Regions from separate parts of the Streptomyces sp. NPDC006624 genome, predicted to be linked through region 1. Evidence: riboswitches for the same ligand, from Rfam matches in the RefSeq annotation. Region 1 holds a riboswitch; each other region holds the start of a gene.
What was found. Region 1 has a riboswitch for cobalamin ahead of ABZY20_RS11010 ((2Fe-2S) ferredoxin domain-containing protein). Riboswitches for the same ligand answer to the same signal wherever they lie in the genome.
Positions count from the first base shown of each region.

Region 2: another riboswitch for cobalamin. It lies ahead of ABZY20_RS00580 (prenyltransferase/squalene oxidase repeat-containing protein); the one in region 1 lies ahead of ABZY20_RS11010 ((2Fe-2S) ferredoxin domain-containing protein).
Region 3: another riboswitch for cobalamin. It lies ahead of ABZY20_RS08375 (energy-coupling factor ABC transporter permease); the one in region 1 lies ahead of ABZY20_RS11010 ((2Fe-2S) ferredoxin domain-containing protein).
Region 4: another riboswitch for cobalamin. It lies ahead of ABZY20_RS36860 (ABC transporter substrate-binding protein); the one in region 1 lies ahead of ABZY20_RS11010 ((2Fe-2S) ferredoxin domain-containing protein).

Region 1 is NZ_JBEXOM010000005.1:38,274-45,220, forward strand. It holds gene ABZY20_RS10990 (hypothetical protein) at 1-125, opposite strand, end outside; gene ABZY20_RS10995 (VWA domain-containing protein) at 125-1,390, opposite strand; gene ABZY20_RS11000 (IucA/IucC family siderophore biosynthesis protein) at 1,476-2,969, opposite strand; gene ABZY20_RS11005 (IucA/IucC family protein) at 3,109-4,626, shown strand; cobalamin riboswitch at 4,652-4,779, shown strand; gene ABZY20_RS11010 ((2Fe-2S) ferredoxin domain-containing protein) at 4,843-5,214, shown strand; gene ABZY20_RS11015 (universal stress protein) at 5,209-5,628, opposite strand; gene ABZY20_RS11020 (APC family permease) at 5,634-6,947, opposite strand, start outside.
Region 2 is NZ_JBEXOM010000001.1:121,904-128,850, forward strand. It holds gene ABZY20_RS00570 (energy-coupling factor transporter transmembrane component T) at 1-341, opposite strand, end outside; gene ABZY20_RS00575 (SCO2322 family protein) at 361-1,008, opposite strand; gene ABZY20_RS00580 (prenyltransferase/squalene oxidase repeat-containing protein) at 1,005-2,219, opposite strand; cobalamin riboswitch at 2,332-2,470, opposite strand; gene ABZY20_RS00585 (hypothetical protein) at 2,563-2,742, shown strand; gene ABZY20_RS00590 (SAM-dependent methyltransferase) at 2,779-3,594, shown strand; gene ABZY20_RS00595 (DUF5753 domain-containing protein) at 3,599-4,504, opposite strand; gene ABZY20_RS00600 (hypothetical protein) at 4,732-5,286, shown strand; gene ABZY20_RS00605 (TetR family transcriptional regulator) at 5,762-6,424, opposite strand; gene ABZY20_RS00610 (glycosyltransferase family 4 protein) at 6,636-6,947, shown strand, end outside.
Region 3 is NZ_JBEXOM010000003.1:440,763-447,709, forward strand. It holds gene ABZY20_RS08350 (SpoIIE family protein phosphatase) at 1-895, opposite strand, end outside; gene ABZY20_RS08355 (alpha/beta hydrolase) at 895-1,698, opposite strand; gene ABZY20_RS08360 (ATP-binding cassette domain-containing protein) at 1,987-2,841, opposite strand; gene cbiQ (cobalt ECF transporter T component CbiQ) at 2,838-3,587, opposite strand; gene ABZY20_RS08370 (energy-coupling factor ABC transporter substrate-binding protein) at 3,594-3,962, opposite strand; gene ABZY20_RS08375 (energy-coupling factor ABC transporter permease) at 3,959-4,660, opposite strand; cobalamin riboswitch at 4,690-4,875, opposite strand; gene ABZY20_RS08380 (serine/threonine-protein kinase) at 4,954-6,357, opposite strand; gene ABZY20_RS08385 (MFS transporter) at 6,586-6,947, opposite strand, start outside.
Region 4 is NZ_JBEXOM010000042.1:4,212-11,158, forward strand. It holds gene ABZY20_RS36825 (DMT family transporter) at 1-245, opposite strand, end outside; gene ABZY20_RS36830 (XRE family transcriptional regulator) at 343-915, shown strand; gene ABZY20_RS36835 (YbaK/EbsC family protein) at 959-1,516, shown strand; gene ABZY20_RS36840 (cation diffusion facilitator family transporter) at 1,537-2,613, opposite strand; gene ABZY20_RS36845 (metalloregulator ArsR/SmtB family transcription factor) at 2,677-3,036, shown strand; gene ABZY20_RS36850 (4-hydroxybenzoate 3-monooxygenase) at 3,048-4,271, opposite strand; gene ABZY20_RS36855 (CoA-binding protein) at 4,330-4,737, opposite strand; cobalamin riboswitch at 4,835-5,025, shown strand; gene ABZY20_RS36860 (ABC transporter substrate-binding protein) at 5,096-6,112, shown strand; gene ABZY20_RS36865 (iron chelate uptake ABC transporter family permease subunit) at 6,184-6,947, shown strand, end outside.

The sequences.
Region 1 (6,947 bases):
GTACCCGCCCGGGTGGGGGCCGCGGCGCCGTCCTCCGACGGGCTCGGCGAGGCGTCCGCGGCGGCCGGGCCGGCCGACAGCCCCAGGGTCAGCAGCGCGGCGCCCAGCACACGTGTCACTCGCATCAGTTGGTCCTCCAGACCGCGACCCGCCAGCGCGACAGCCAGCCCCAGACGAGACCGGCGAGGAAGCCGGTGAGGATCAGCACGCCGAGCAGCCACCAGCCGCGGCCGAGACCGAAGGCGGCCACGTCGCCCGCCTCGTCGGGGCCGTCCACGACGTCGACCGTCAGCTCCAGCGGCAGACCCGGCGTGCTCTTGACGCCGGACGCCGCCGAGAAGGAGTGCGTCACGCCCAGGCAGACGGCCTCGGCGGGCGCGTCCTCCTCGTCGCTCGCGGCCTTCGGATAGCGCAGGCCCGCCGAGATCACGTCGGTACGGCCGGTGCCCGCCGCCTCGCCGCGCACGATCTCCCGGCCCTTGAGCGTCACGGCCCGCAGCAGCACCCCGTAGGCCGGGTTCACCGCCCGGTCCGCCGCCACGCTCACCGAGGCGCGCAGCTCCTGGCCCGGCCGCACGTCCACCCGGTACCAGCGCTGCTGCCCGAACTCCTCCCGGTCGCTGTACAGCCCGGACTTCAGCACCGGCGCCTGCGCGCACGCGGCGGCCCCCTCGGCCGCCACCGGCGTCACCACCGGATCGGCCGCCCGGTCCACCAACTCGTTGACCCGGTCGGTGAGTTCGTCCTGGTGCTCGACCGAGGCGTAGGTGCCGCCGGTGGCCTCGGCGATGCAGCTCAGCTGCCGGCTCAGCTTCGCGGTGGGCACCAGCCCCAGCGTGTCGATGGTCAGGCCGATGCCCTTGGCGGCGATCTCGCGGGCGACCTCGCACGGGTCGAGCGGGGCGCAGGTGTCCTCGCCGTCGCTGATCAGCACGATGCGCTTGGAGCCGTCGCCGCCCTCCAGGTCGCCGGCCGCCTTCAGCAGGGCCGGGCCGATCGGCGTCCAGCCGGTCGGGGTGAGCGTGGCGACGGCCGTCTTGGCCTCGGTGCGGTCCAGCGGGCCGACCGGGTAGAGCTGGGCGGTGTCCTTGCAGCCCGTCTTCCGGTCGTCCCCGGCGTAGTCGGCGCCGAGGGTGCGGATGCCGAGCTCGACCTCCTCGGGCGTCGCGTCGAGCACCTCGTTGAACGCCTGCTTCGCCGCGGCCATCCGCGAGCGGCCGTCGATGTCCCGCGCCCGCATCGAGCCGCTCACGTCGAGGACGAGATCGACCTTGGGGGCGTCCTGGCCCGTGGGTTCGCCGGCGGCCGCTCCGGCCGGGAAGGCGATCCCGGCCGTCAACGCGGCGAGCAGGGCACAGACCCCTGCCGCCAGCCGTGTTCTTGTGATCATCGCCGGATCCTATGGAGTGCCGGCACCCGGCTCCAAAACGTGACCGGGGGCAAGGCGCCGGGCGCCCGGCGCGCGAACCGTCGCTTCAGCACAGGGGGTTGGGCAGCCGCGCCCACTGGTCCCCGGGCGTGTGCGGCGAGAGCCGCATCAGCGTCAGCGCCTTCGCGGGCAGCGGCTCGGTGCGCAGCGCGGTGAGGTCGGGGGAGGGCGGCAGGTCCCGTACGGCCGTCTGCAGCGCCGCCGCGAGTGCCCCGCCCGATCCGGCCGCCCCGGCCAGGGCCCCGGCCACGAGCGAGCCGAACAGCTTGCGGCGCAGGGCGTCCTCGTCGTCCGTCACCATGCGGGCGGGCAGCTCGGGCACCGCGATGCCGTGGCGGGCCAGGCGGGCCGGGCTGACCCGGATGTCGGCCAGATCGCGGTAGACCAGCCGCACCGGCTCGCCCGCCGCCGACAGCACCACCAGGAGGTTCTGGCCGTGCGCCTCCAGCGCCACCCCCAGCTCCAGCAGCCGCAGGCCCACGGCCAGGGTGAGACGCGCGAAGCCGGCCAGCCACCCGGGGGAGCCCGGCAGCCCGGTGGTCGCCAGCGCCGCCACCGGCAGCACCCGCTCGCCGCCGCCCGCGTACTCCTGGGGCGACTGCCGCAGCACGGCCGCGAAGTCGGGGGAACCGGCCGCCGCCGCGCCCAGGGTGCGGGTGACGTGCAGCAGACCGTCCGCGCGCGCCGCGGGCACCGCGGCGAAGTCCGACAGCAGCGCGGACGCGGCGACCGACGGCAGCGAGATGTCCCGCACCGAGGACGTCAGCCGGGCGCTGAGCGAGGTCTTCACATGCGGTCCGCCGGGCAGGGCGAGGGTCCGCAGCGACATCAGCGGATGGGCGACGCGCCGCTCCTCGCACGAGCGCTTCAGCACGTGCGCCGCCTGCCACGGATGCACCGGCAGCACCAGGTGCCGCCCGTCCCGAAGGGCAGCGGGCCACTCGCCCGTCACCAGGCACTCCCGCGCCCGCACCGGCACCAGCCCCAGCTCCACGAGCGGCCGGTGCTCGGGCCCGTAGGCGAGCTGCTCGGCCACCGAGAAACCGGGCCGTGACCGGCACGTCGGGTGGAACGGATGCCCGTCGACGACCCGCTGCTCCCACTCCCAGTCGCGGTCCGGCCAGGTGTCCCGCACGCCCTCCTGTCCCGCCCGCGACAGGGCCAGCGAGGCGACGCTGTGCCCGAGTTCACCGGCGAAGGACGCGGAGTGGGGTACGGCGAGACCGGTCACGAGCCGGGCCGGATCGTCGTAGTCCGTCTCATCGAGCCGTACGACGGTGACGTAGGCGCCGGTCGCGTACGGATCCGGCCGCGGGCCGTGCAGCCGCCGGCCGTCCCGCAGGTGCAGGGTCAGGCCGTCCCCGCCCTGCTCGCGGCGGGTCACCCAGGGCAGCGGATCGTGGGCGAGACCGCGCCACAGCCGCGACAGCACGGCCGCCCGGGCGCCGGGCAGTGCGGCCTCGTACCGCGGCAGCAGGGCGGGCCGTACGACGGCCAGCTCGTCGGCGACCTCGGCCTCGGCGCTGGGGGGACGGTGCACGGGCGGGCTCCTCGGGTACGAATAGGGCGTCACTGCGGGACGACGACGACCGACATACTGATCATCTCCGCCCGGCAGTCCGGGAATCCGGGACCACAGGAACACAGGAACGCAGGGAAAAGTGGATCGCGTGGACCTCATGCCCCCGCCCGCCGGCTCCGGACGCGGCGAACCCGGCCCAGGCGAACCCCCGGCCGCCGTCGCTCCCGCGGACGCGTACGCCGCCGTGCCGCTGCTGAACTGCCTGCTGCGGGAGGTCGCCCGGCCGGTGCGGGAGACGGGCGGCCACCGCATCCACCACCTGCCCGGCACCGGCCGCCTGCTCCGGGTCCGCGGGACGCGACGGCCCGCTGATCCGGAGGTCCGGCTGCCCGGCGGCTGGCAGCGGCTCGACCACACCGCGCTGGTCGAGCTCGTCGCCGAGGAACTGCGCCGGCACACCGGGCTGTCCAACCACGAACTGCCCGCCGAGATGACCGACAGCCGGGACGCCGTCGCCGCGCTGCTCGACGCCCGCGCCGGCGCCACCCCGCCCGACGGCCTCTACGCGCGCTCCGAGCAGTGCCTGCTCACCGGCCACACCCACCACCCGGCCCCCAAGGCCCGCGGCGGCGGCCCCGCGGCGGACTGGCTGCCGTACGCGCCCGAGGCCCACGCCCGCTTCCCGCTCACCCTGCTCGGGCTGCGCGAGGACACCGTCGTCGAGGAGGGCGACACCTCCCCGCTCGACGCCCTCGGCACCGCCCCGCCCGGCTACCGGCTGCTCCCGGCCCACCCCTGGCAATTGGAACTGGCCGCCGGGGAGCTCGGCGCCGCCTTCGCGGACGGCCGGCTGATCCGGCTCGGCACGACCGCCCCCGGCACCTGGCCGACGGCGGCGATCCGCACCGTCCGCACGCCCGGACACGACCTCTTTCTGAAGTTCAGCCTGGACGTGCGCATCACCAACGACATCCGCCGGCTCTGGCGTCACGACCTGCTGGCCCTGCGCCGCACGGACGCCGCCGTGTGCGCCGCCCTCGAAGGGTTCGACGGACCCCCGGCCTGGCTCAGCGACCGCGGCTACCGCACCGCCGGCTTCGCCTTCGAGGCCCTGGCCGTCCTCGTCCGCGACGGCTTCGGCGGCCGTCTGCTGCCCGGCGCGACCCCGCTGCTGGCCGCCGGTCTCGTCGAGGGCTTCGACGGCAACCCGCTCGACCGCGTCACCGACCCGGACGCCTGGTGGCAGGCCTACCTCGCCCGGGCGGTGCCCCCGGCCCTGGCGGCCTTCGCGCACGGCGTCGTCGTCGAGGCGCACCTGCAGAACACCCTGGTCGCCGTGGACGCCGACGGCATGCCGGTACAGGTGCTGTACCGGGACGCCGAGGGCGTGAAGCTGCTGCGGGACGTGGGACGCGCGGCCGGCTGGGAGCGGCTCGTGTACTGCCTGGTCGTCAACCACCTCACCGAGATCGCCGGCGCCCTCGCCGAACGCCACGGCGGGTTCGACCCCTGGCCCGCCGCCCGCCGCGCCCTCGCCCGCCACGACCTGCCGGAGACCGGCGCCCTGCTCACCTCGCCCACTCTCCCCGCCAAGACGAACCTGCTGCTGCGCTGGACGGGCGCGGACGGCGCCGACGCCCGCTACCTGCCGCTGCCCAACCCGCTCATGGAATGATGGCCGCCGAACAGGGCGACGGCGGAACGAGGAAGCCGGTGTGAATCCGGCGCGGTCCCGCCACTGTGATCGGCGAGCCGGTCCCGAACAGGCCACTGCCCGCACAGGGGTGGGAAGGCCGGGAGCGGCGTCGACCCGAGAGCCAGGAGACTCACGCGGTCGCCTCCTCGACGAACCACCGGGGCGGATCTCCCCGGGGAGAGGGAAGGTGCGGCCATGTCCGCGACACCGTCCGGAGCGCTTCCGTGCCGCGTCGTCGTCTGCCGGGACTGCTGCTGCGGCAGCCCCAAGGTCACCGGCGTCGACCACGCCGCCCAGACCGAACGCCTGCGCGCGGCGGCGCCGGTGCGGGTCACCGACTGCCTCGACGTCTGCGACCAGGCCAACGTCGTCGTCGTCCAGCCGTCCGCCGCGGGCCGGGCCGCCGGTGGCCGGCCGGTGTGGCTGGGGCAGGTCAACGACCGGGAGGCGACGGAGGACGTCGTCTCCTGGGTCCGGGCCGGAGGCCCCGGCGTGGCGCCCCTGCCGGAGATTCTGGGCCTCTACGTCTTCACCCCTCTCGCGAGGCGCGGCACCGACGGCTCATGACCCGGCCGCCGGCACGCACAGCACCGGCACCCTCGACAGGCGCAGCAGCTCGTGCGGCGTCGAGCCGGGCGGCGCCGGGCGCACCGGGCTCTCGCCCCATGTGCCCACGACGATGACCCTGCCCCCGTGGCGTGCCGCCGCGTCGGTCAGGGCCCGGGCGGGCGGCTCGTCGACGAGTTCGGCGACGGTGGGCACACCGGCCTCGCCGGCGACCCGGACCGCGTGGGCGAGCGCGGCGTTCCCGGCCTCGCGCACGGCCTCGTGCCGGGCGCCGTGCTCCTCTCCCGGCACACCGGGGGCGGCGCCGCCGTGGACGATCACCAGCGGTTCGCCGTACGCGGCCGCCACCTCGATGGCGACGCGCAGGGCGCGCCGGGCGCCGGGGGACTCGTCGTAGCCGAGGACGACCGACATCTTCATCACTCCTTGCGGGGAACGAGGCGGGGGTCGACCACTCCGGGCCGTTCCGACCAGAACGCGGGGGCCCGCAGGCGCCGCACCACCATCAGCACCACGCCCGTGAGGAAGACGGCGAGGCCCATGACGAGCGGTGGACCGACCCCCAGCCAGGAGACTCCGCTGTAGGAGTTGTCCGGGTCGGCCATGTCCGCCACGGACTCCGCCAGCAGCCATGCCAGCAGCCCGGCACCGGCCAGCGGGCCGAGGCCGATCAGCAGGAAGTTCCGGACGCCGCTGGTCAGTTCGCGGCGGTAGTACACCGCGCAGGCGATCCCCGTGAGCGCGTAGTAGAACGCGATCAGCAGGGACAGCGCGGTGAGGGAGTCGAAGAGGGCGTTCTCGCTGAGGTTGTACAGCGTGAGGTACCAGGCGACGGCGATGCCGGCGACCCACCAGGTGCTCACGTCGGGGGTGCGGAAGCGCGGGTGGATGTGGCCGAAGCGGCCGGGCAGCGCGTGCCGGCGCGCCATGGACAGCGCCGTGCGCGACGCGGGGATGATCGTCGTCTGGGTGGAGGCCAGCGCGGAGGTCGAGACCGCCAGCAGCACGACCCAGTCCCAGTCGCCCATCGCCTCCTTCGCGAGCTGCGCGAAGAGGAACTCCTCCTCCGCCGCGTTCTCCGCCAGGTAGTCCGTCCCGGCGTAGGCCACGACCGCGTAGGCGACCGCCACGTAGGTCACCAGCAGCAGCACCGTCGACCACACGGCCGCCATGCCGGGCGCGGTGGCGGAGTCCTCGGTCTCCTCGGTGAGGTTGACCGCCGACTCCCAGCCCCAGTAGATGAACACGCCCAGCAGCAGGGACGAGGTCAGGGGCGCCCCGCCGGCACCGAACGGGTCCAGCCACGCGAGCCTCGGCTCGGTCGGGCCGAGCGTGCCGGTGCCGGCGTAGACGCGGTACAGGGCCACCACGGCGAAGGCCAGCAGGCAGGCGACCTGCGCCAGGATGAGGACGTCCTGCACCCGGGCCGACACCTCGGTGCCGATCACGCAGACGGCCGTCATCACCAGGATGAGCAGCACCGTCAGCACCTGGCGCACCGCGTCGTTCGCGGCCCACCCGTCCAGTCCGGCGGAGAGCAGGAAGAAGGTCACCGCGACGTCCGCCAGCGACCCGACCACCAGGACCCCGGTCATCGTGATGGCCCAGCCGCCGAGCCAGCCCGCCCACGGCCCCATGGCCCGGGTGACCCACGAGAAGGTCGTACCGCAGTCCTGGTCGGCCCTGTTGAGGTGGTAGAACGCCGAGGCGATCAGCAGCATCGGCACGAACGA
Region 2 (6,947 bases), on a different contig from region 1:
CCGCCGAGACGGATGCCCTGGGCCCAGGCGGGCAGACCGATCTCCGGCAGGGTGATCAGGACGTGCGTGCCGGGGATGGGCGAGCCGAGCACCGTCGCGAACACCAGGCGGACGAGCAGCACGGCCAGCGCGAGCTTGACGAAGGCGCCGTACGAGCGGGACCAGGGCGCCGAGGGGCGGCAGGTGGCCACGACGTAGGCGGAGACCGCGATCAGCAGTGCGAGCAGGAGGGGATTGGTGGTGCGGGTGGCCGCGGTGCCCAGGGCGAGGGACCACAGCCACCAGGCACCGGGGTGCACGGGCGCCCGGTGCGGGCGCCGGGGCCGGGCGGCGTCCGCCACCCGGCGCTGCGGGGCGCGGCTAGGACTGTCCACGGGCACGCCGTCGCACCTGCCATATCGCGGCGCCGCCCAGCAGCACCACCACGGCGACGCCCGCCACCAGTCCCACGGACGGGCCGTCGTCCCCGGAAGACTCCTCGTGCGCCGTGTCCGCCTTCGGGGTCTCCTCGCCGGAGAGCTGTTCGCCGCAGCCCTGCTCCGGGTAGCCCGCGATCGCGCACAGCAGGGCGTTGGTGTCGTAGCGCAGCGGCTTCGCCACCGCGGCCAGCGCGTCCGCCGTCGTCGCGTCCGGGGCGACGCGGGCGCAGGCCGTCCGGGCGGGCGGCGGGGTCTCGCCCCGGGCCGCGTCCCGCCGCGTGCCGAAGTCGATGACCAGCGCCACGCGCTTGGCACCGTCCCGCGACGGCGTCCTCGCGCAGATCGCGTCGAAGTCCGCGGCGGGGCGCGGCCGGGCCGCGTCCGCCGTGTCCTCGCTGACCGCGAAGCGGAAGCCCTGCACGTCGCCGTCGGAAGGGCGGGTCGTGCCGGGGCCCTGGGTGGCGTAGACCCAGCGGTCGCCGTCGCGCTCCCAGAACGACCAGTAGCGGTAACCGGCGGCCTGGGCCTGGCCCGCCCCCGCGAGGAGCAGGAGCGAGGCCAGGAGCAGGAGAACGGCCCGGCGGATCACAGTTGCTGCTGCTTCCTGCGGCCGCTGAACAGGAACCCGATGCCGACGCCCGCGACGAGGCAGACGCCGACGTACCACCACACGCCGAACGGGGAGCCCGAGTCCTTCTCGTCGTCCTTCTTCGCCTCCGCCGTGTCCGCTGCGGCGGCCTGCGGGGCCGGGCCCGTCCCGTTCAGCCGCTTCACGAGGTCCGCGCCGCCGAAGTCGCGGGGGTCCGTGCCGGTCGCGTGGGCGGCGAAGATCAGCTGGGCGTAGGCGGCGGGACCGCTGCGGGCGGCCCAGTCCGCGGCGTTCTTCTCCAGCCACCGCACGGACTTCTCCGCCTGCGCGGTGGCGCCGTGCGCCGCGAGCGCGACGACCGCGTCGGCGGTGTTGCCGAAGTCCGGCTGGGGCTCGGCCCCGGCCAGGGCGGACATCAGGTGGTCGTCCTCCTCGGCGAGCGCGGCGCTGAGGTACGCCGCCCCGTTGCCCGCCGCCTGCTCCGGCGTGCCCGGCTTCGCGCAGGTGGCGCCGGACTTCCCGCCCGGCTCGACCACCATGCCCCGGCCCAGCGCGCCCAGCACACCGGCGGCCGTGGCGTCCGCGTTGGCCGTGAGCTCGCCCTTCTTGTCCGGCTGGAACGCGAACGCGCCGCCGCCGTCCCCGTCGCAGGGCAGCGCGAGCTTCAGCAGGGCGTCGAAGGGCGACCTGCCGTCCTTCTCGACCCGGTCCGGCTTCTCGCCCGCGGCGGCGAGGGCGCCGACGACGATCGACGTGGAGTTCGTGTCGCTGGCGCCGCCGGGCGCGTAGCCCCAGCCGCCGTCGTCGTTCTGGACGGACTTCAGCCAGCCGACGGCCTTGGCGGTGACGTCGTCGTGGCCGCCGAGCGCGGCGAGGGCCTGCACCGCGGCGGAGGTGGCGTTGGTGTCGGGCATCGTCTTCGCGTCGCACGCGGCGGCCGGGTCGGCGCGGTAGGCGGCGAACCCGCCGTCCGCGCACTGCTGGCGCACCAGCCACCGCACGGACTTCTCCGCCGGCCTCACCCCCACCGTGTCCTGCGCCAGCAGCGCGAGCGACTGCCGCCACACGCCGTCGTACTGCGGGTCGGTCGAGCCGTAGAGGGCCGAGGGCAGGGCCCGGGACGGCGACGGGGACGGATCGGCGGCGGCCGGTGCGGCGGCGCCGATCACGGCGACGGCGGCCAGGGCCGCGGCGCTGCTGCGGACGTTCATGATCGGCGGGTGCCTCTCCCTGTGGGGGAGCCGGGCAGCACGGGGCACCCCCGGGCGGCTCGGCTCCGTATACCTCGACGGTGCCGTGCACCGGCGGACCTGCCGGGCACGTGAGCCGGTCACGAACCGTGCGGGGCGATCCGGCTCACCGCCCCTCGGCGGGTGCGGTTCACGGTTGCGGGTCAGCGCCGGAATTGCACCGGCTTTCCCCCGTACGGGTGTGATGACGACGCGCCTACTGTACCCGCACGTCAAAATCCGGCCGAGGGGCGTGGGGGGAGCGGGGGGGGGCGGCGCCTGGGGCGGGCCCCGCTCCGGGGTGGGGGCCCGCACCGCCCGCACCGTGCCCGGCCGTGCCCGCACCGTGCCCGGCCCAGCCCTCGCCGGGACCGCGCCCTTCGTCGGGCCCGCCCTGGACGAGCCCTTCCCGCGGCAGGCCCGCAACCCGGCGGTGAGCCGGCAGGAAGTCGAACTCCTGCGCACCACACAGGAGTTGATCGTCGTATCCGGGCGGACCGGCTAACGTGGGCCGTCCCGACCGCCGTCTCCAGGAGCGTCCATGACCGATCAGGTGCACCACCCCGAGCGCGAGCCGTTCCCCAAGATCGACACCTCGGTGCCGCACTCGGCCCGGATCTGGAACTACTGGCTCGGCGGCAAGGACAACTACGAGGTCGACCGGGTGGCCGGTGACGCGTTCCGCTCGGTCTTCCCCGGGATCGAGACCGGAGCCCGCGCCGCCCGCTACTTCCTCGCCCGGGCGGTGCGCCACCTGGCCGAGGAGGAGGGCATCCGCCAGTTCCTGGACATCGGCACCGGCCTGCCCAACGTGGACAACACCCACCAGATCGCCCAGAGGGTGGCCCCCGAGAGCCGGATCGTCTACGTCGACAACGACCCGCTCGTGCTGGCCCACGCCCGCGCCCTGCTCACCAGCACCCCGGAGGGCGTCACCAACTACGTCGACGCCGACCTGCGCGAACCGGCCACCATCGTCCGCGAGGCCGGCAGGACCCTGGACTTCGGCAAGCCCGTCGCCCTCATGCTCATGGGCATCCTCGGCCACATCGAGGACCATGACGAGGCGCGCTCGATCGTCCGCGCGCTGGTGGACGCCCTGCCCCCCGGCAGCTTCCTCGTGCAGTACGACTCCACCGACACCAGCGAGGACTACGTCCGGGCCATCGCCCAGTACAACGACGGCGGTTCGATCCCGTACATCCTGCGCAGCCCGGAGCAGATCGCCCGCTACTTCGACGGCCTGGAGCTGCTCGAGCCCGGGGTGACGTCCTGCTCGCGCTGGCGCCCGGACGCGGAGGCGCTGGGGCTGCCGGCCGAGGTGCACCAGTACGGCGGGGTCGCCCGCAAGGGCTGAGCCGTCAGGTCTCCTGCAGGACGCGGTGCAGGATGGTCGGAGTCTCGTCGGGCGACTCGGCTTCGACCACCAGCCGGTTCATCGCGTCCCAGTAGCGCTCGATCTCGGCGGGCTTGTCGGGGTAGAGGGCGCAGGTCAGCTTCTCCAGGTAGACCATGTCGGGCAGGTGCCCGCCCGGCAGGCGCAGGATGGTGACCGGACCGCCCTCGGCCGCGTGCCCGCCGCTGCGGAACGGCAGGATCTGCACCGTGACCTGCGGCAGCCGGCACAGCTCGATGAGATGCCGCAACTGGGCGCGCATCACACGGATCCCGCCCACCGGGCGGCGCAGCGCCGTCTCGTCGAGCACCGCCCACACCCGGGTCGCCGGCTGCCGGTGCAGGATGCGCTGGCGGGTCATCCGCAGCGCGACCCGCCGCTCGATCTCCGCCGGGCTCGCGTCGGGGTGGCTCACCCGCAGGGAGGCGCGGGCGTAGTCGGGCGTCTGGAGCAGTCCGGGCACGCGCTGGACCTGGTAGCAGCGGACGACGCTGGCCGCCTGCTCCGCCGCGAGGAAGGTCTGCATCCAGGCGGGCACCACGTCGCTGTAGTACCGCCACCAGGCGGGGGCGTTGGCCTGCTCGGCCAGCGCCAGCAGGGTGGCCCGTTCGGCCTGGTCCGTGACGCCGTAGAGGGTGAGCAGGTCGGCGACGTCCCGGAGTTTGAACCCGTGGCGCCCGGCCTCCATGCGGCTGATCTTGGACGAGGAGGAGCGGATGACGTGTCCCGCGTCCACGCGGTCGATGCCCCGCTCCTCACGCAGCCGCCGCAGCCGCGCGCCCAGTACCAGTCGCGGCACCAGGGGCCCGGCGGACCGGCCGTCCAGGACACCGCTGCCCGTCGCGAGGAATGCGGTCTCTTCGGTGCCCATGGGCGTCTCTCCCGGTGCGAGCGTTGCGTCCGACCATCCTAGGGGGCGCTTGTCGGCGTCAAGTGCCTTGTGCAGCAAGCGCGTTCGTCTGCGGGTGTGGGTCCGCCGGAGGCACGGTGAGGGATGCGTGAGGACGCGGGACGGTGCCTGTCGGCGGACCGCCGCCGCGCACGTGCCCGGCAGGGCGCCGATCACGTGCCCGGCAGGGCGCCGATAGGGTCGCCGCCGTGGATTCCGAGGGGGCCGGAGGGCCGGCGGGGGTGGTGTGCCCGGGCTGCGGCGGGGTGGAGACCCGGCCCGTCGAGCTCGCGCGGACCGGCAAGGGCGCGATGCGGGACGACCTGTACGGACGGCTGGCGCCGGGACCGGACAAGGCCGGCGACGGCTGCCTGCACTTCGCGGAGGGCGTGGTGCTGACCGGCCTGGGCATCGCCCTCGGCTACGCGGGCCTGCGGCAGGGCGACCCGCTGTACCTGGCCGGCGGCGCGGCGCTGGCTCTGCTGTGCCTCGTCGGCACCTTCGTGGTCGTGCGCGGCGACGGGCGGGAGAAGGCCGCGGCCGAGGCGGGCGCCCCGCGCGCGGAGAGCCTGTGGCGGCCGGCGCACTACTGCTCCGGCTGCGTCTCGGTGTTCTGCCCGGACGGCGTCCCGTGGCGGGGAGCGCTCACGCCGGAGCAGTTCAAGAAGTTCGTGTGGACCGAGGCCGGTTACGCCGGTCAGCTCCCCGCGGGGGACAAGGCCAGGGACGCGACGGTCCCGTCGGGCCTCCTGTCGCGCCAGTGAGCGGTCCCCCCCCGGCCCCGGACGGCCACGTATGTGACGTGGCCGGGAGTGTGGCCGGCCGGGAGTGCGGCCGGCCGGGGAATGTGGCCCGGGTCGGGCGTCCCGGCAACCGAAAAATCATGGTTTCGGGGGTTCCGTTCCCGGCCGAGGGTTCTACCCTGGAAGTAGGCCTACGGGACGAGTGAGGGAGTCCGACCGGAGTGGCCGACTCCGGCAGGAGGCTTCGGCTTCCGCTGGTGCCGACTGCGACGGTAGGGCTGAGAGGCCGGAAGGACGGCGGACCGAGAGGTCCGGCGGCTGGAAGGCGACCCCCATAACCTGATCCGGACCATGCCGGCGAAGGGAACCCGTCTCGTAGGTCGTCTCTGTGCGGTCGCCTTCGTGCCGTCGCCTTTTGCGCGCCGTCGCCGTCGCCTTCGCGAGGTCGTCTCTCTGATTCGCGTCAGGTCACCCGGGTTCGTTCACCCGGATCCGGTCACCCGCGTCCGTCCGGCGCCGTCAGATCGATCAGACGGCAGACCGTCTCCACGTCGATCTTGACCTGGGCGATGGAGGCGCGTCCCGACAGCCAGGTGATCAGGGCCGAGTGCCAGGTGTGCTCGATGACCCGGACCGCCGAGAGCTGCTCCGGGGTCGGGTCCTGCCGGCCCATCGCGTCCAGGATGATCGCCGTCGTCTGCCGCGACACCTGGTCCACCTCCGGGCTCACGCTGCGGTCCGCGAACGTGAGGGCCCGGACCATCGCGTCGGCCAGGTGCGGCTCGCGCTGCAGGGCGCGGAAGGCCCGCATCAGCGTCTCGGCGACCCGCTCGGCCGCCGTGTCGCCCTGCGGCGGCTTCTTCCGCAGCGTGGCGTGCATGTGCTCCAGCTGGTCCTGCATCGTGGCGACCAGCAGGTGGATCTTGGAGGGGAAGTAGCGGTACAGGGTGCCGAGCGCGACCTGGGAGGACTCCGCGACCTCGCGCATCTGGACGGCGTCGAAGCCGCCCCGGCCGGCCAGTTGGGCGCTCGCGTGCAGGATGCGGCGCCGACGGGCCTCCTGCCGCTCCGTCAGGGGAGGGGAGGCGGGGGCTGCGACGGCTCTGGCCTCCGCCTTGGCCGGCTTGTTCACCTGGCGCACCTCGGCTTCCGCGGACATGGTCCGGTCCCGTTCCGTGACCGTCCGTGAGGACGGGTGATCAGACAGCATGGCACGGCGTCCGCCGTGGCGTGAATCACCTGATCCACTGGTCACAGCGCCCTTACCTGCCGGTAGATTCGGAGCCTCCGGACGATCAAGTCTGAAACTTGTTCTAGATTAGCGTCCCGGCGTAATCTCGCGGGACAGTGCAGGGAGAAGGGGGCCCAGGGTGACCGCTGAGGCCAGTCAGGCCGGGGCTCCGGAGGACCCCGCATCCGACGGCTTGCGACCGCTCCACATCGCGCTCCTCACCTATAAAGGGAACCCGTTCTGCGGTGGCCAGGGCGTCTACGTCCGGCACCTCTCCCGTGAACTGGCCCGCCTCGGCCACCGGGTCGAGGTCATCGGCGCCCAGCCCTATCCCGTCCTCGACGAGGGCCACGACGCACTGAGCCTCACCCGGCTGCCCAGCCTCGACCTGTACCGCCAGCCCGACCCCTTCCGCACGCCCGGGCGTGACGAGTACCGCGACTGGATCGAC
Region 3 (6,947 bases), on a different contig from region 1:
ACGTGCAGTAGCGGGGGTCGCCGCCGGCCGTGTACCGCTCGTGCAGCACGGCGTTCAGCGTGGCCAGGGCCGAGGCCGGATCCGGGTCGTGGTGCGCCGCCGCCCGCAGGGTGTAGCGGGTCAGCGAGGTGAGGGCCGCGGCCTGGGGGCCCTTGCCGCACACGTCACCGAGGAAGAACGCCCAGCGGTTCCCGGCGGCGGGGAACAGGTCGTAGAAGTCGCCGCCGAGCAGGTCCGGCGCGGCCGTGTGGTAGTGCACGGCCGTCTCCAGCCCCGGCACCGCGGGCAGTGAGTCCGGCACCAGGGAGCGCTGCAGGACGGTGAGCGCGGCGGCCAGCCTCGACCGGTCCGCCTCGGCCTGCCGCCGGGCCTCGTCCGCCGCGGCCCGCAGCTGTTCCGCCTCCGCCCGGGCCCGCTCGGCCTCCTGGCGGCGGCGCAGCAGCTCCTCCTCGTAGGCGCGGCGGTCGGAGGCGTCGAAGACGGTGGTGCGGATCAGCAGGGGCTCGCCCTCGGTGCCGTACTTGACCACGGCGGAGACCAGCACCGGCAGCCGGGCGCCGTCCTCGCACCGCATCTCCAGGGCGATGCCGCGCAGCTCGCCCTGCATGCGCAGCAGCGGGGCGAAGTGCGTCTCGTGATACAGCCTCCCGCCCACGGTCAGCAGATCCGTGAAGTGCTTGCGGCCCACCACGGCCGCGCGGTCCAGGCCGAGCCAGTCCAGCAGGGTGTTGTTGATCTTGGCGACGGTGCCGTCCATCAGCGTGGACAGGTAGCCGCACGGCGCCGACTCGTACAGCTCGTCCGCGCCGTCCTCGAGCAGTGCCGTGAAGGCCGCGTCCATGCTCGCCTCGTCCCCTGTACCGGCGGGTTCGGGCACGCCGCCCGGCCGGCACATCACGTCAGGGTCCCGAGGAACCCGAGGATCGCCGCGCTCGTGGCCTGCGGCGCGCTCAGCTGCGGGCAGTGCCCGGTGGCGGCGAGCGTCACCAGGCGGGAGGACGGGATCGCCGCGTGCACGTAGGCACCGACCTCGCGGGGCGCGATGGCGTCCTGCTCGCACTCCAGCACCAGCGTGGGCACGGTCACGCCCTTGAGCTCCTCGCGGCTGTCGGACAGGAAGGTCGTACGGGCGAAGACCCGGGCGATGTCGGGGTCGGTCGCGCAGAAGCTGTTCGTCAGCTCCCGGCCCAGCTCCGGGCGCTCCGGGTTGCCCATGATCACCGGCGCCATGACGGACGACCAGCCCAGGTAGTTCGCCTCCAGCGAGGACAGCAGCTCGTCGATGTCCTCCGTGCTGAAGCCGCCGCGGTAGCCCTCGTCGTCGATGTAGCGGGGCGAGGGCGCCACCATCACGAGCGCCCCGATCCGCTCCGGCGCGGCCCGCGCCGCCAGCACCCCGACCATGGCGCTGACCGAGTGACCCACGAACACCGCTGAGCGCAGGTCCAGCTCCTCGCAGACGTCGACGACGTCATCGGCGAAGCCCTGCAGCGAGGAGTAGCGCTCCTCGGTCCAGGCGGACAGGTCCGAGCCGCCGCAGCCGACGTAGTCGAAGAGCACCACGCGGTACCGCTCCGCCAGGGCGGGCACCACCAGCCGCCACATGTTCTGGTCGCAGCCGAACCCGTGCGCCAGGACCAGCACCGGCGCGCCGTCGGGGCCGGCGAGCTGCACGTTGTTCCTGCGGCGGATGTCCATACCGACCATGCTCCCACCTCGCCGGGCACCCCACGACGGCGGGCGGCACCGCACGGTCCCGCCGCCCGGCCTCCGGGCACCGCCGTCCTCCGCGCGGCCGCGCTCAGCCCAGGTACACGGGAAGGCGCGGGCCCGGCCCGCCGAGGCGGGCCGGGGCGTGCCACCCGGGCGCGGGCCCGGCGACGACGGGCGCCCGGTCGGCGGGCGCCGGGGATCGTCGAGGTGCTACCACCGGTCCGGGTCACACGACCCCCGGCGCCGGCGCGGCCGGGGGGCGTGCGAGCGGCGTCAGCTTCCCGGTGTGCCGAGCCGGTCCGCCGCCACGGCCAGCAGCTCCTCCGGCGTGCGCGGTCCCGGCTCCTCAACCGGCAACAGCCCCTGCACGCGCAGGAGTTCCGCCGCCGCCGCGCCCCACGGCAGTCGCAGTCCGGCCTCGTGGAGCAGGTCGGTGCGGGCCAGGACCGTGGACGCGGGGCCGGTGCGGACGCCGGACGGGGTGAGCAGCGCCGCGTCGTCCGCCCAGCCCAGGGCCAGGTCGACGTCGTGGGTGGCCATGACCACGGTGGTGCCGCCCGCGCGCAGCCCGTCGAGCGTGGTGAGCAGCCGTTCCTGGCCGTCGGGGTCGAGTCCGGCGGTCGGTTCGTCGAGGATGAGTACGCGCGGCCGCATGGCGACGGCGCCCGCGATGGCGGTGCGTTTGCGCTGGCCGTAGGAGAGCAGGTGGGTGGGCCGGCCGGCCAGGGCGGTGATGTCGAGGGCGGCGAGCGCCTCGGCCACCCGGGCCCTGACCTGCGCGTCGTCCAGACCGAGGTTGAGCGGCCCGAACGACACGTCCTGCTCGACGGACGCCGCGAACAGCTGGTCGTCGGGGTCCTGCACCACCAGCTGGACGGTCGTGCGCAGCCGCGTCAGGCCCTTGCGGTCGTACGTCACCGGCTGCCCGGCGACCGTCAGCCGGCCCTGGTGCGGTTTCAGCCCGCCGCTGAGCAGCCGCATCAGCGTGGTCTTGCCGCTGCCGTTGCGGCCGAGCAGCGCGAGCGCGCGCCCCTCGCGGACGTCGAAGTCGAGGCCGCTGAGCACGGCCGGGCCGTCCTCGTAGGCGAAGGAGGCGCCCCGCAGGGCGACGAGGGCGGGCTCGCTCATGCCGGCGGCCTTTCCAGGACGAGGGTGAGGGCGGCCAGCGCGGCGAGCAGCGCCCCGCTGGCGGCGGTGAAGCGGGCGGAGACCCGGGCCTCGGGCACCAGGACCCGCAGGGTGCCGTCGTAGCCGCGCCCGGCGAGCCCCGACTGCAGGCGCGCCGCCCGGTCGAAGGCCCGGACGAACGCGGTGGCGCCGAGCCCGGCCAGGGAACGCCACTCCGCGGCCCGGCCGGTGTGACCGAGCCGGGCGGCCTGCGCTTCCCGGATACGCCGCACGGAGTCCAGCAGCAGGAAGCTCATCCGGTACGTCACGAGCGCCACGTCGACGACCGGCGCGGGTACTCCGGCCCGCACCAGACGCGGCAGCAGGTCGGACATGGGCGTGGTGAAGGCGAACAGCAGCACGCCGAGGGACGCCGCCGAGGTGCGCAGCAGCAACTCCCCGGCCCGGACCGGCCCGTCGGGGGCGAGGGAGACGAAACCCCCCGGCCCGCCGACCTGGACGAGCAGCGTGACCGCACCGGTCACGCAGAAGCCCAGCGGCACCCGGTAGGCACGCCACAGCCGCCGCCCGGGCACCCCGGCCGGCCCCAGCAGCAGGACCAGCGCCGTCAGGAGCACCAGGGCCGCGCCCGGCCAGGGCGGCAGCGAGATCGCCAGCAGGGTGAGGCCGAGTCCGAGCACGGCCTTGTCCACGGGGTGGCGGCGGCGCCAGCGGCTGCTGTGCGCCGCCGCGTCGATCGGCAGCACGCGCGCTCAGTCCTGCCCGGCGGCGGACGGACCGCCGGCGTCCGCGGGCACGCTCCCGGTGTGCCGCTCCAGCGCCCGCTGCTCGCCCTGCCGCCGTCCCCGGTGCAGCCCGAAGTAGTAGGCGAGGAAACCGGTGCCGAGGGCCGCCTGCAGGGAGAACAGCGCCGACTCGATCTCCCCGGACGGCGGCTCGTACAGCGGTGAGAACCACGGCTCGTAGTCCGGCTCGATCTCGGTGATCGCCGCCTCGGCCTCGCCGTCGGCGCCCGTGAACGGTTCCTTCTTGTGGTCGCCGAGTCCGAGCGCCAGCGGCAGCACGGCGAGCGCGGCCACGACGAACAGCAGCACCAGGTTGATCTTCGTGTTCCGCTTCATCGGGCCACCGCCTCGGTCTCCGTACGGGACCGCTTGCCGGCGACGAGGACGCCCAGCCGGGTCAGTTCGCCCTTGCTGGACTGCACCAGCAGCCGCATCACGAGCACCGTCAGCAGACCCTCGCTCACCGCGAGCGGGATCTGGGTGACGGCGAAGATGGACCCGAACTTCCCGAGCGCGCCCCAGAACCCGCTGCCCGGGTCGGGGAAGGCGAGCGCCAGCTGCACGCTGGTGACGCAGTAGGTGGACAGGTCGGCGACGAACGCCCCGCAGAACACGGCCGCCATCAACGGCACGTCGTAGCGCCGGAGCAGCTTGTAGACCGCGTACCCGGCCCAGGGCCCGACGATCGCCATGGAGAAGACGTTGGCGCCGAGCGTGGTGAGCCCGCCGTGCGCGAGCAGCAGCGCCTGGAAGAGCAGCGTGATGGTGCCGAGCACCGCCATGACGGGCGGCCGGAACAGGATCGCCCCCAGGCCGGTTCCGGTGGGGTGGGAGCAACTGCCGGTCACGGACGGCAGTTTCAGCGCGGACAGGACGAACGTGAAGGCGCCGGAGGCACCGAGGAGCAGAGTGCTCTCGGGGTGCTCGCGGACTTCACGGGTGAGTGACCGGACCCCGTGGACGACGAACGGCGCCGACGCGGCGCCCCAGGCGACCGCGTGCGCCGGAGGCAGGAAACCCTCGGCAATGTGCATGGCTCAGCAGACCCTCTCCAGCACCTCGTGGATGGTTGACGCGCCTTGGCCGGTCTCCTGGCTGACGGGTACCACCGCCCGAACTCCGCCTTCCCGGGTCACGAGGACCCAGTGGCTGCCCGTGAGGGCTGGAGCCGGACTTCCCGATTCACAGTGGCGAGGGCCGCACCGGCATCACACCGGATTTCCCGTTCACCAAGGCCTGGTGACAATAAGGCCGGGGTAAGGGCGATGACAAGCCGCCCCAGGGGGCGCGTGAGGGGGCGTCCGCTCGCACACCGGCGCAAGCGCGCTCAGTCGTCACCCTCGTCGTCCTCGCCGTCCCCCTGGCCCCCGGGCCGCTGATCCTGCGGGGGTTGCGGTGCGTCCGCCTGCTCCTGAGGGCTGCCGGCCGTCTCCTGCGCCGGGGTCGCGGGGGCGGACGCCGGGGCGGCGGAGGCCGGTGGTGCGGGTGCCGCGGGGGACGGGGTGACATCGGCCACTGTGCCGGCCTCGGGCGCCGCGGCGCCGCCGGGGCCGGAGGTGACGGGCCCGGCGGACTCGGCACTCTCGGCGCCCTGTTCGGCCGCGGGCGCGGCGGGGCCGCTCGCGGACGGGGACGGGTCGGGTTCCGTGCCCTCCGTCGAGGTGTCGTCCGGTGAGAACCACAGCATGCCGAGGAACATCGCGGCGAGGAAGAGCGCCGCCGCGCCGGCGCCGGCGGCCACCCGCGGCCGGTTGCCGGGGCCGCCGCGCGGCGCCGAGCGGCGGCCCCGCCCGCCCCGCGCCGTACGCGGCCCGGTGGGCAGCGCGTAGGTGACCGGATTGCTCGTCTCGCCGGGCGCGTACGTGGCCGGCCCGGGGGAGCGGACCGGGGCCGTGGCCTCCGGCAGCGGCTCGGGCAGACCCCGCCAGGCGCCGCCCGCGAACCACTCGGCGGCCTGCTGGGCCGTGGGCCGGTCCTCGGGCTGCTTGGCGAGCAGCCCGAGCAGGTAGTTCTCGAAGGCCGGCGGCAGCTGGGCGACTCCCAGCTCGCGCGGCGGCACGGGGGCGGAGTCGAGGTGCTGGTGGAGCAGCGCCACGGCGCTGTCGGCGTCGAACGGTGGCCGGCCGCTGAGCAACTGGTAGAGCACGCACCCCAGGGAGTACATGTCGGAGGCGGGGCCCGCGGGCTTGCCCAGGGCACGCTCCGGCGCCAGGTAGAGGCCCGTGCCGACGATCTGCCCGGTCGCGGTGAGGGCCGCTCCGGGGTCGTCGAGGAACCGCGCGATGCCGAAGTCACCGATCTTCAGGGTGCCGTGGGCGTCCAGCAGCAGGTTCGCCGGTTTGACGTCACGGTGGACGATGCCGCGCGCGTGCGCGGCGGCGAGCCCCGCGGCCGCCTGGGCGGCCAGCACCGCCACCCGCTCGGCGGGAAGCGCCCCGGAGGTGGTCAGCACCCGGGCGAGGCTGTCGCCCTCGACCAGCTCCATCACCAGGTACAGCCGGTTGTCGTACTCGCCGAAGTCCAGCACACCGACGACGTTCGGGTGGTTGAGACTTCCGGCGGTCTGGGCTTCCAGACGGAAGCGGGAAGCCGCCGTGGCGTCGGTGTCCTGGGGCAGCAGCAGCTTGACCGCCACCGCTCGGGCGAGCGTCTCGTCGTACGCACGCCACACCTCTCCCATTCCACCGCGCCCGATCTCCTCGTCCAGCCGGTAGCGGCCCGCTAGCAGCACACGTCCTCGTCTCATGCTCGGGGAACTCGCCGCAGCCCGAACTCTCCGTGGTCGCACGGGGATTGGTGGGGGTGCCGCAGCCGACCCAGGATACTGGCGCCGGATGACCGCTCCTGTCCCGACCGATGTCCCGAACCGTACGCTCCGGGACATCCCGGAGCGAAGGCCTCGCAGGTCGCGGGGGTGCCGGGGCGCGTCCGGCGCCGCGCCTCCCCGGCCGGGGCGTGGCTAGGCCGCCGTTGCCGTCTCCTTCTGCGCGCGTGGCAGCAGCGCCACCGCCAGCGCCGGTACGGCCGCCAGGACCAGCCACGGCACCGCGGCCGGCAGCCCCGGGTCGAGCAGGGAGCCGGTGGCCGCGCTGCCCGCGAGGACGATCAGGCCGGACACCGAGGACAGCGCGCCCGTGTACAGCCCGATCCGCCCCTCCTCGGCGAGGTCGGGCACCCACGCGCGGGCGGCGGGCACGACGAGCATCTGCCCGACGGTCAGCAGCACGACGAAGCCCGCGGCCGGCAGCAGCCCGGCGCTGCCCGTCCAGCCGGCGGGACGGGCCGCGGCCACCACCGCGAACCCCGCCGCGATCAGTAGCA
Region 4 (6,947 bases), on a different contig from region 1:
AGCGCCTTGTAGAAGGCCAGCATCGCCACCGGCCCGACCAGGCCGGCCGCCACGGCGAACCACAGCTGCGGGCCCGCCTCGCTCCAGCCGCCGGTCGCCACGACGACCGCGCCGAGCACGGCCACCGCGATCGACTGGGAGACCACGACCACCGTGAGGGCAGGGGTGCGGCGGGTCAGCAGGCCGCCGCCGAAGTCGGCCAGTCCCCACAGCAGGCTGGTGGCCAGGGCGAAGAGCGCTGTCATGGGGCGGAGGCCTCGCAGTACAGTTCGGTGAACGATCAGGTCAACCCCAGCATAGTGCACTCTGTTGTGCTGTGACATACAAAATATTGGACGGAACGTGTCGGACCTCGAGCTGCTGACCCAGTCCCTGGCGCGCAGCGTCAAGCACTGGCGCGCGGTGCGCGGCTTCACCCTGGACGTGCTGGCCGCCCGGGCCGGAGTCAGCCGGGGCATGCTCATCCAGATCGAGCAGGCCCGCACCAACCCCAGCCTCGGCACCGTCGTCAAGATCGGCGACGCGCTCGGCGTCAGCATCACCACCCTGCTCGAACACGAGCAGAGCCCGAAGGTCCGCGTCGTCCCCGCCGAGCAGGCCGTACGGCTCTGGCACACCGACGCCGGCAGCTACAACCGGCTGCTCGCGGGCACCGAGGCACCCGGCCCGCTGGAGATGTGGGACTGGCGGCTGATGCCCGGTGAGAGCAGCCCCTCGGACCCGCACCCCGCCGGCACCACCGAACTGCTCCACGTCACGGCCGGGGAGCTGACGCTCACCGTCGACGGCGTCGAGCACCGCGTACCGGCGGGCGCCAGCGTCCACTTCGAGGCGAGCGTCCCGCACACCTACGGCAACAGCGGTGACGTGCCGATGGAGATGGTCATGGCCGTGTCGGTGCCGCCCGTGTCCTGAGACGCCCGGGCCGGAAGCGGTCCGCCGTTGTTAGCGTGCGGCCATGCGCGCACCCATCGGACACTTCGACGACGCCCGGCCGGCCCCCGACTGCCTCGGCGAACTCACCCGCCCGGTCGCCGACGCCGTACGCCACTGGCGGGGCGGCGTCCCCGCCGAGCAGATCGTCTACGTGGACACCGACCCGGAGTGGGCCGACACCGCCACCTTCGTCGAGCACTACGGACAGGACCTGCTGGAGCGGTCCGCCAACTGCGTGGTGGTCGCGGGAAAGCGCGGCGGCGGGACCACACTCGCCGCGTGCGTCGTGCTGTCCACCACCCGGGTCGACGTCAACAACGCCGTGCGCCGCCGGCTCGGCGCCCGCAAGGCCTCGTTCGCCCCCATGGACACCGCGACCGGCGAGACCGGCATGGAGTACGGCGGCATCACCCCGCTCGGCCTGCCGGACGGCTGGCCCGTGCTGGTGGACGCCGCCGTGGTCGACCTGCCGTACGTCCTCGTCGGCAGCGGACGCCGGCGCGGCAAGCTGCTGGTCCCCGGCAAGGCCTTCGCGGAACTTCCGGGCGCGGTGGTGCTGGAGGGGCTCGGCATCGCCTGACGAAGATCGCGGACGGGTCCTCACGCCGCCGTGTGGTGCGCCAGCGCCAGATGGGGATCGGCCTCCCCGGGCACCGGCTCCGGGTCGGCGTGCACCAGGGCCGCGGTCAGCCGCGGTACGGCGTGCAGCAGCGCGTGCTCGGCGTCGACGGCGATGCGGTGGGCCTCGCGCACCGTCACGTCGCCGTCCACCACCACCGCCACCTCGGCGCGCAGCCGGTGCCCGATCCAGCGCAGCCGCAGCTCGCCCACCGCGCGCACCCCCGGAACCTCCGCCAGCGCCCGCTCCGCCCGGTCCACGAGGTCCGGGTCCACGGCGTCCAGCACGCGCCGGAACACCTCGCGCGCGGCGTCCCGCAGCACCAGCAGGATCGCCGCCGTGATCGCCAGGCCCACGACCGGGTCGGCCAGGTGCAGGCCGAGGGCCGAGCCACCGGCGCCCAGCAGCACGGCCAGGGACGTGAACCCGTCGGTGCGGGCGTGCAGTCCGTCGGCGACCAAGGCCGCCGAACCGATCGCGCGGCCGACGCGGATGCGGTAGCGGGCCACCCACTCGTTGCCCGCGAAACCCACCAGCGCGGCCACGGCCACGGCGGGGACGTGCGCGACGGGACGCGGGTCGAGGAGGCGGTCGAGCGCCGTCCATCCCGCGAAGGCGGCGGAGGCGGCGATCGTCAGGACGATCACCAGACCCGCCAGGTCCTCGGCCCGCCCGTAGCCGTAGGTGAAGCGGCGGGTGGCCGCCCGGCGCCCCAGGACGAAGGCGATGCCCAGCGGCACCGCGGTCAGCGCGTCGGCGGTGTTGTGGACGGTGTCCCCGAGCAGCGCCACCGAGCCGGAGGCGGCCACCACGAACGCCTGCGCGAGCGCCGTCACGCCGAGCACCGCGAGCGAGACCCACAGCGCCCGCATCCCGCGGGCCGAGGACTCCAGGGCGGAGTCGACCTTGTCGGCCGTCTCGTGGGAGTGCGGGGTGAGGAGGTGGCCCATCCGGTGGCGGAGCCCTCGCATGCCCGCGTGCCCGTGCCTGTGCTCCTGCCCGTGCCCGTGCCTGTGCTCCTGCCCGTGGGGGTGGGTGTGCTCGTGCGGGTCGCTCACAGGGATCCCCTTCCGGTGTGCGCGGGAGTGGACGTACCCCCGCCGTGGCGCCATTATGTGCGTATGAGCGCACGCATGCACCTGTCATCTGCGCACGATGCGCATCCGCGCAGTCCCGGCGAGGAGCAGTTCGCGCTCGCCGCCGAGCTGCTCGCCCTGCTCGGGGACCGGACGCGGCTCGCCCTGCTGCACGCGCTGACCGGGGGAGAGGCCGACGTCACGACGCTGACGGAGGCCTGCGGGGCGGCGCGGCCGGCCGTCAGCCAGCACCTGGCGCGGCTGCGCCTCGCGGGCCTGGTGGACACCCGCAGGGACGGCCGCAGGGTGGTCTACTCACTGCGCGACGGCCATCTGCGCCGGCTCCTGGACGAGGCGCTGAACGTGGCCGACCACCGGCTCAGCGACCGTCCCCCGCACGACTGAGCAGGGCGGGCTCAGTAGCGCGCCGCCGTCCCCAGGTACTGCTCGGCGAAGGCGGCGGCCGCCGTGCGCGACGTGAACAGGCGCCGCAGCCGGGCCTGCGCGGTGCCCGCGCGGAACGGGTCGCCCGCCGCCGTGCCGTGGTACACCTCGGACAGCCACTGCGAGAACTCCTGGTAGTCCCACACCCGCCGCAGGCACGCCTGCGCGTAGCCGGCGAGGCCGCCGTCGTCACCCGTGGTCAGGTGGGCGGCCAGGGCGTCGCCGAGCAGGAAGGCGTCGTGCAGGGCGAGGTTCATGCCCTTGGCGGCGATCGGCGCGACCAGGTGGGCGGCGTCACCGGCGAGGAAGAGCCTGCCGTGCACCATCGGCTCGACCACGTAGTCGTGCATGTCCAGCACGCGCTTCTCGATCAGCCGACCCTCCGTCAGCGGCGCCGCCCCGGCCGCCCCGAGCCGTTCCCGCAGCTCGGCCCAGACCCGTTCGTGCGGCCAGTTCTCCGGGTCGTCTCCCGGCGGGCACTGCAGGTAGTAGCGGGTCACCTGCGGGCTGCGGGGCATCTGCCCGGCGAAGCCGCGCGCATGGCAGCCGAACAGCACGCAGTCGGCGGACGGCGGCGCCTCCGCGAGCAGGGCCAGCCAGCCGATGCCGTAGTCGTGCCGCGCGATGCGCGCCCGCTCCGGCGGCAGGGAGGCCCGGGTCACCCCGCGCGCCCCGTCACAGCCCGCGACGAAGTCGCACTCCACGACCTGCCGTTCACCCGTGCCGGGGCAGCGGTACGACACGGACGGCCGGTCGGTGTCCAGGTCGTGGAGCCGCACGTCCCGGACCCCGAAGCGGATGTCGCCGCCGCGTACGTCGGCGTACTCGCGCACCAGGTCCGTCACCAGCAACGGCTGCGGGTAGACGAAGTGGTGGCTGCCCGTCAGCTCGCCGTACGCGAACCGGTAGCGCTCCCCGTCGAAGCGGAACTCGCACGCGGAGTGCAGCTCCGCGCGGTCCAGCAGGTTCCGGGCCAGGCCCCGCTTCTCCAGGCCGCGCACGGCCCACTCCTCGATGACCCCGGCGCGGGGCCGCCGCTCGATGAACTCCCGGGTCTCCGTCTCCAGCACCAGGCAGTCCACCGAGGCCGCCCGCAGGATGTTGCCGACCGTCAGACCGGCGGGGCCGGCGCCCACGACGACGACCGGGAAACGCTGCGGGGCACCGGAGTTCGCGGACGCGGAGGCACGGGTCATGCGCTCATTATGGAGGCGGCGGCGCGTGCGCGGGCGGTGCCGGCTACCGGGCGCGGCGCTACGGGAGCCGGGGGATCTCGATCGCCGGGCAGCGGTCCATCACCATCTCCAGGCCGGCCGCGCGGGCCCGCTCGTACGCCGCCTCGTCGACGACGCCGAGCTGGAACCAGAGTCCCTTCGCGCCCTTGGCGACGGCCTCGTCGGCGACCGCACCGGCCAGGTCGCTGTTCACGAACACGTCCACGACGTCCACGTCGAAGGGGATGTCCGCGAGGCTCGCGTACCCCTGCTCGCCGTGCACCGTCTCCGCCTTCGGGTGCACGGGCACGACCCGCTTGCCGAAGCGCTGGAGTACGGCCGCGACGCCGTACGCCGCGCGCTGCCGGTTCGACGACAGGCCCACCACCGCCCAGGTGTCGCCCAGCTCGGTGAGGATCCTGCGGACCGTTGCCTCGTCGCCGTACACCGGAACCTCCTGGGAAAGTCGTGGAATCGCCGTCCGCCACAAAGCGGTCGTCCGGACAACCCCGCACGGCGCGCGGTGATTCCCCGGAACCCCTCCGTGATAGCTTGCCGAGGCCAGTCGAACCCATGTACGTGGGTCAGGGAATCCGGTGGGAATCCGGAACTGACGCGCAGCGGTGAGGGGGACGGGCGGGGCCTCGGCCACTGGACGGTTCGTGTGACGTCCGGGAAGGCGCCCCGTACCGGACGAACCCGAGTCCGAAGACCTGCTGGCGGCCCCCGCGGCCGGAGCGCGGCGGGGGAGCACCGTACGACCGGGCTCCGCGACCGAGCCCTCGACGCCTGAGGACGAATTCCCCGTGCCCCTCATCCGACCCGTCCGCGCCGCCGTGCTGCTCACGGCCGGCTCCCTGCTCCTGACCGGCTGCGGCGGCACCGCCGCCCCCGCCGCCGGGGCCACCGCCACCCTCGCCAACTGCGGCCACGAGGTCCGCGTGCCCGCCCCGCCCCGGCGCGCCGTCTCCCTCAACCAGGGCACCACCGAGATCCTGCTCTCCCTCGGCCTCGCCGACCGCCTCGCGGGCACGGCCACCTGGACCGACCCCGTGATGAAGGGGCTGGAGAAGGCCAACGCGAAGGTGCCGCGGATCGCCGACGACAACCCCTCCTTCGAGCGGGTCCTGGACGAGGAGCCCGACTTCGTCGCCGCCTCATTCGTCTCCACCCTCGGCAAGGGCGGCGTCGCCACCCGCGAGCAGTTCGACAAGCTCGGCGTCCCCACCTACGTCTCCCCGTCCGACTGCGCCGGCAAGGACAACTCCACGGGCGGCGACGGCTCCCGCGCCGAGGCCCTCGGCATCGACACCGTCTACGGCGAAGTACGCGACCTGGCCACCGTGTTCGGGGTGGAACAGCGCGGAGAGGAACTCGTCGCCTCGCTCCGGCAGCGCATGCGGAAGGCCACCGCCGGCCTGGACGCCTCCGACGTCACCCTCCTGTACTGGTTCGCCAACTCCGAGTCGCCCTACATGGCGGGCTGCTGCGGAGCGCCCGGCATCATCACCCGGGCCGTCGGCGCGCGGAACGTCTTCGACGACACCCACGACGAGTGGCCGCAGATCAACTGGGAGACGGTCGCCGACCGCGACCCGGACGTCCTCGTCATCGGCGACCTGACCCGCAGGTCGCAGACCGCCGAGTCGGCCGCGAAGAAGATCGCCTTCCTGGAGTCCAACCGGGTCACCCGCACCATGGACGCGGTCCGGCACAAGCGGTACGTGCTGCTCAGCGGGCAGGCCATGAACCCGACCATCCGCACGGTCGAGGGCGTGGAGGAAGTCGCCGCCGGACTGCGCGAGTTCGGGCTGGTGAAGTGACCGCCCGGGAGCTGACCGCGGCGGATGAGGAAGCGGCCGGGGCGCGCACCCGGCGCGGGGCCGGGCTCGCTCTGGGCACGGCCGGGGCCGTCGCCCTCGCCGCCTCCGTCGCGGTGGCCATCACCATCGGCCCCGCCGACATCCGGGTCGCCGACGTGTGGTCCGTCGTCGCCGCGCACCTCGGCCTCGGCGGCTCGGAGCTGACGCCGATCCGGGACGGCATCGTCTGGCAGTTGCGGCTGCCGCGCACGCTGCTCGCGGCCGTGTGCGGGGCCGGGCTCGCCGTGTGCGGGGCGGTGATGCAGTCCCTGCTGCGCAATCCGCTCGCCGATCCGTTCGTGCTCGGGGTGTCCTCGGGCGCCTCCACCGGCGCCGTCGTCGTGGTGGTGCTGGGCGTCGGAGGCGGGGCCTTACCGGTGTCCGCGGGCGCGTTCGCGGGGGCCCTCGTGTCCTTCGCCCTGGTGCTGCTGCTCAGCCACACCCTCGGGGGCACCACCGACCGGGTGGTCCTCGCCGGGGTCGCCGCCATGCAGCTCTTCTCCGCGCTCACCTCCTTCGTCGTGATGACCTCCGCCGACGCCGAGACCACCCGGGGCGTGCTGTTCTGGCTCCTCGGCTCGCTCGGCGGCGCGGGCTGGACCGACGTGTGGCTGTGCCTGGCCGTGCTGGCCGTGGCGCTGGTGGTGTGCCTGGCGTACGCCCGTACCCTCGACGCCTTCGCCTTCGGGCAGGACGCGGCCGCCGCGCTCGGGGTGGCGGTGGCCCGCACCCGCCTGGTGCTGCTGTGCGTCACCGCGCTGCTCACGGCCGCGCTGGTCAGCTCCGCCGGGGCGAT